Variovorax paradoxus B4: one gene and its partner. The protein of the gene in region 2 binds, or shares a complex with, the protein of the main gene of each other region. Links are inferred from orthologs where the notes say so. Each region holds a gene or a part of one and is shown on either strand. Other genes may lie near its edges.

Region 1 (2,824 bases), 2.5 Mb from region 2 along the record:
AGCGCCGCCCTATGGCGCCCGGTGCGCCAGCGCACCACCCAGCACCAGGTGATGGTTGCAGCCAGCGCCAGGACGAACGGGATGGCCGAGAACTCGGGCACGAACCCGGGTACCAGCCGCGCCACGCTGGCCGCCGGCTTGGGCGGCACGCCGGTCTGCATCGCGATCCAGTAGATCCATCCCAGCACGGCCAGCCCGCTGAAGAACAGCACGTTGAACCAGTCGATCAGCGCCGCCGCGCTACGCCGGAAAGTCGGCAGGGCAAAGGCGGCCAGCGTGGCGAGTGCGGGCAGTGCCAGCAGCAGCGAACGGTCTGAATAGTCGGTGGTCCAGGTCGCGGCCAGCGGCACCAGCGCGAACCAGAACGGCAGCGCCACATGGCGCGCGGTGAGCTGGCGGCGCCAGCGCCACAGCGTCCAGATCGCGAGCGGCCAGACCGGCCAGGTGAACCACACCAGCAGCTTGGCCTGGCTGCGTAGATCGCCCAGCACCGAGGTGCTGCTCGGATGATGGCCCGGCAACTGGATCTTCCACTGCAGCAAACCCAGCCCGATGGCCAGCGCGGCGGCCACCAGCGCGGCCGCGATCATCGTGGCGAGCGCACCCCGGGTATAGCCGGGGCTTTCGTCGGACGTGGCATCGGCGGTGCGCCGCTCGTAGGCGATGAAGAGCGCGCTGCCCACCGCCAGTGCCAGGCCGACCGTGGGACCGCCGCTCAAGGTCATGCCGATGGTCCCGACCAGCAATGCAATGACCGGACCGGCGCGGCGGTAGGGCAATGCCGCCACGCCATAGAAGAGATGCGATGCGAAATACAGCTGCGCCAGCGCCGGCGTGGTTTCGTGGCCCAGCTGGGCCAGGCCCAGGCAGGCGATCAGCGCCAGCAGTCCGCCGTCGGCGATGGCGCGGGCGTAGTCGGTGGGCCGTGCCTCGCCGCCGAAGGCGAAGGCCACCGGCTGGGCCCGCGAGGTGCGCGCGAGGTAGTAGACGGCGTACCACGTGGCGGTGAAAGTGCCCCAGAGCAGCAGCGCAAAGACAATGCGCACCGCCAGGTCGGGATGCACCCAGGACGGTGCGATCTTGATGGCCCAGGCGCCGATCCAGTAGGGAATGAGCGCCGGCGTTTCGGGCCGCAGGCCCAGCAGCATGGGATCGAACCAGCGAGCGATGCCTTCGGTGTTGCGTGCCAGTTCGGCCATGTAGCCGAAGGAGGTGATGTCGGCGCTCTTCCAGGGGCCGCGCCCCATCAGGCCCGGCAGGAGGTAGGCGGCGCACAGCAGCAGCAGTGCCAGGCGCGGCAATCGGCGCACGGCGCTCTGGGCAACGATCGCGGGAGTGGGCTGATTCACAGGGAGAGAAGGAGCGTCGGTCTTGGGAAAGAAAAAAAGGGCAGCGCGGTAAACCGGGCTGCCCTCGATGCGAAAGCGCGTGCTTTACTTGGAAGCAGCGCCGGTGGTCTTGCCGAAGCGGTTGCGGAACTTCTCGACGCGACCGCCCATGTTGTCGACCGACTTTTGCGTGCCCGTGTAGAACGGGTGCGATTCGCTCGTGGTGTCGAGCTTGAACAGCGGCAGTTCACGGCCGTCGTCGGTCTTGCCCATTTCCTTGGTGTTCGCGCACGAACGGGTCACGAACTTGAAGCCGTTCGACATGTCGACGAACAGAATTTCGCGGTAATTCGGGTGGATGCCTTCTTTTGCCATGGTCTTTCCTTTGGGGTCGATGCGAGAGCCACAAGCGTGCCCAACAGGGGCAAGCCGTTCCGGTGAGGAAATCGCTGGGCAAGACGCCCGGCTGCACTTTTCGCGGAGCCGTCGATTATCGCATACTGTCTCGTTTTGAGCGAAGGACGGCCCTCCAGATGACTTCGAGAACCTTGCGCGCCGGCCTCGTCGGCTATGGCTTTGCCGGCCAGACCTTCCATGCGCCGGTGCTTTCGGCCGTGCCGGGGCTCGAACTGGCGGCCGTGGCGAGTTCCCGTCCGCACAAGGTCCACGCCGACTGGCCCGGCGTGGCGGTGGTGCCCGACGCCGCCGCGCTCGTAGGCCGGTCGGACATCGACCTGGTGGTGGTGGCCACCCCCAACGCCCAGCACCATCCGGTCGCCAAGGCGGCCCTGGAGGCCGGCAAGCACGTGGTGGTGGACAAGCCGTTCACGCTCGACGTGGCCGAAGCCAGGGAACTCGAACTGTTGGCTCGGCGCAACAATCGCGTGCTGGCCGTCTATCAGAACCGGCGTTTCGACGCCGATTACCTCACGCTCAAGGACGTACTGGCCAGTGGAGAACTCGGCCGGCTGGTGTACCTGGAGTCGCATTTCGACCGTTTTCGCCCCGAGGTGCGCGACCGCTGGCGCGAACAGAAGGTCCCGGGCGCGGGCCTCTGGGTCGACCTGGGCTCCCATCTGGTCGACCAGGCGGTCCAGCTGTTCGGAATGCCCGACACGCTGCAGCTCGACACCGCGGCCTTGCGCGACGGGGCGCAGGTCGAAGACTATTTTCACGCCGTGCTGCGCTACGAAAGCGGCCCGCATGCGCCGCTGCGCGTGGTGCTGCACGCCACGACGCTCGCGGCCCATGCCGCGCCGCGCTACATCGTGCACGGCACGCGCGGCAGCTACATCAAGCACGGTGTCGATCCGCAGGAAGACGCGCTGCGCGCTGGCCAGCGGCCGCCGATTGCAGGGTGGGGCGCCGACCCGCAAGACGGCGAACTCGTGGTGCCCGGCAGCGACGGCGGCGAGCCGCAGCGCCGGATATGGCCCACGCGGGCCGGCAACTACCTCGAGTACTACGTCGCGGTGCGGGATGCGATCCTGGGCAAC
Region 2 (2,840 bases):
GAACATGCCGCTGGCCGGCAGGCCCGGACGCTGGGTTTCGCCCGTCGGCGTGGTGGTCAGCTTGCTCGACTTGACCGTCAGCGTGGCGTGCAGCCAGGGCTTGCCGGCCTTGGTGGCCAGGGTCTTGAGCCGCCGTGGCAGGTCGTGCGCCTCGGGACGCGGAATGATCGGGTACCAGATGGCGTAGGTGCCGGTGGCAAAGCGCTTGAGCGCCTCGGCCGCAAAGTCGAGCACGCGGCCGTAGTCGCTCTTGATTTCATAGCTCGGATCCATCAGCACCAGCGCGCGGCGCGAGGGCGGCGGCAGGAACTTGGTGGCGCTGCCGAAGCCGTCTTCGCGCAGCACCGCGATCTGCCGGCCCGCCTCGAGCTGCGCGATGTTGGCGTCCAGCGTGCGGGCATCGGTGGGATGCAGTTCGAACAGCTTGAGCTTGTCGTGGTCGCGCAGCAGGTGATGCACGATGAAAGGCGAGCCGGGATAGATGCGGGCGCCGCCCTTGGGGTTGAAGTCGTGGATCACGCTCAGGTAGCGTGCAATCGCGTCGGCCAGGGGTGCTTCGGCTTCGGGCGCTACCTTTTTGGTAGCTGACTTTGCAGCGGGGGCCGACGAAGCAGCTGTTTTCTTGTCGGCCAGCAGGCGCAGCACGCCTTCGGCGGCCTCCCCGCTGGTGCCGGCGTAGTCGCCGTCGAGGCGGTACAGGCCGGCGCCGGCGTGGGTGTCGACCACGGTCAGCGCGGCTTCTTTTTCGAGCAGGTGGTCGAGCGTGGCAATCAGCACCGTGTGCTTGAGCACGTCGGCGTGGTTGCCGGCGTGGAAGGCGTGGCGGTAACTGAACATGGGGTCGATGGTAACGGCTTGGGCGGCCTGCTGGTCCAAATTTGCCCCGATTGGCCGATTCTTCGTATAATCGCGGGCTTCGCAGCGTTTTTGTAGCCCCGCGGCGGAGACACACTACCGCCCTGCGGGCATGTGCAAACCCACCTAAGAGATTCCCGTCAGAGGAACGCCGACCGTGGAAAAGGGCTCGCCAAACCCTCTTTTTTTAGAGAAAAACTCATGACCAAAACGTTCAGCGCCAAGCCCGCTGACGTGACGCACGAGTGGTTTGTGATTGACGCGACCGACAAGGTCCTCGGACGAGTAGCCAGCGAAGTTGCTCTCCGTTTGCGCGGCAAACACAAGGCCATTTACACGCCTCACGTCGATACCGGTGACTTCATCGTCATCATCAACGCAGCCCAGCTGCGCGTCACCGGCGCCAAGCCGATCGACAAGGTCTACTACCGTCACTCGGGCTACCCGGGCGGTATCACGGCCACGAACTTCCGCGACATGCAAGCCAAGCATCCGGGCCGCGCCCTGGAAAAGGCCGTCAAGGGCATGCTGCCCAAGGGCCCGCTCGGCTACGCGATGATCAAGAAACTCAAGGTGTACGGTGGTGCTGAGCACCCGCACACCGCCCAACAGCCCAAAGTGCTGGAACTGTAAGGAGCCTTGAGAATGATTGGTGAATGGAACAATGGCACCGGCCGTCGCAAATCGAGCGTCGCCCGTGTGTTTCTGAAAAAGGGCACCGGCAAGATCACGGTCAACGGCAAGGACATCCAGGAGTTCTTCGGCCGCGAAACCTCGATCATGATTGCCAAGCAGCCCCTGGTGCTGACCAACAACACCGAAGCGTTCGACGTCATGGTCAACGTGGCAGGTGGCGGCGAATCGGGCCAGGCCGGCGCAACGCGCCACGGCATCACCCGTGCGCTGATCGACTACGACGCAAGCCTCAAGCCGGTGCTGAGCCAGGCCGGCTACGTCACGCGCGATGCACGTGAAGTCGAGCGCAAGAAGGTCGGTCTGCACTCTGCACGCCGCCGCAAGCAGTTCAGCAAGCGCTGATACTGTTCACTGCGAACAAAAGCCGCCTCCGGGCGGCTTTTTCTTTGCCGCAGCCTTGGCGGACGTGTGTTCGACCCCACTTGCATTGGGTGCTCGCTGCCGTCTGCCAGCCAAGAATGCGGCATTGCAGTAGCATTGGTCGTTGGCCGCATGTTCGGCCCCCAAGGAGTTACCCCCCCATGAGCGCTGTTGCCGAAAACATCCAGACCCAGATGCCCGAACCGATCGTCTTCACCGACAGCGCGGCTGCCAAGGTGGCCGACCTGATCGCCGAAGAGGGCAATCCCGACCTCAAGCTGCGCGTGTTCGTGCAGGGCGGTGGGTGCTCGGGCTTCCAATATGGTTTCACCTTCGATGAAATCACGAACGAAGACGACACCACCATGACCAAGAACGGCGTGTCGCTGCTGATCGATGCCATGAGCTACCAGTACCTGGTCGGCGCCGAGATCGACTACAAGGAAGACCTGCAAGGCGCCCAGTTCGTGATCAAGAACCCGAACGCCACCAGCACCTGCGGCTGCGGATCGAGCTTCTCGGCCTGATGCCCTGTTGATGCTGTCACCAGCATTCGTTCTTTAAAAAAGCCGCCTTCGGGCGGCTTTTTGCTGCCCGTCGCTTTCTTCTTTCCCGCCATCTCATGACATCCGCTGCAACGGCCATCGATCCTGCCCGCAAGAGCCTGCTCTGGCTCGTGGCGATCGGCTTCTTCATGCAGACCCTCGACGCGACCATCATCAACACCGCGCTGCCGGCCATGGCCGCCAGCCTGGGCGAAAGCCCCCTGCGCATGCAGTCGGTGGTGGTGGCCTACGCGCTCACCATGGCGATGCTGATCCCGGCCTCCGGCTGGATCGCCGACCGGTTCGGCACCCGGCGCGTGTTCTTCTCGGCCATTGTGCTGTTCGTCATCGGTTCCGTCCTGTGCGCCCTGTCGGTGGGCGTGG

What was found.
Region 1: rplM (region 2) and VAPA_RS12105 share a complex: the UniProt entries of both Bacillus subtilis proteins name them as parts of the 50S ribosomal subunit. The link is inferred for Variovorax paradoxus B4 from one-to-one orthologs.

Annotation. Positions count from the first base shown.
Region 1 is NC_022247.1:2,614,304-2,617,127, forward strand. Bases 69-2,824 are described here. They hold VAPA_RS12105 (type B 50S ribosomal protein L31), read right to left. Parts: upstream 1,704-2,824; coding sequence 1,434-1,703; downstream 69-1,433. Other genes in these bases: VAPA_RS12100 (hypothetical protein), read right to left, coding at 69-1,349; VAPA_RS12110 (oxidoreductase), read left to right, coding at 1,862-2,824. Outside these bases: more of VAPA_RS12100, read right to left, coding at 1-68. UniProt on the Bacillus subtilis protein: While neither of the L31 paralogs is essential, this protein does not seem to function as the main L31 protein.
Region 2 is NC_022247.1:5,086,966-5,089,805, reverse strand. The notes cover bases 1-2,772. They hold rplM (50S ribosomal protein L13), read left to right. Parts: upstream 1-1,056; coding sequence 1,057-1,488; downstream 1,489-2,772. Other genes in these bases: mdtD (multidrug transporter subunit MdtD), read left to right, coding at 2,534-2,772; erpA (iron-sulfur cluster insertion protein ErpA), read left to right, coding at 2,073-2,438; rpsI (30S ribosomal protein S9), read left to right, coding at 1,501-1,893; VAPA_RS23705 (23S rRNA (adenine(2030)-N(6))-methyltransferase RlmJ), read right to left, coding at 1-837. Also shown: more of mdtD, read left to right, coding at 2,773-2,840. UniProt on the Bacillus subtilis protein: This protein is one of the early assembly proteins of the 50S ribosomal subunit, although it is not seen to bind rRNA by itself. It is important during the early stages of 50S assembly.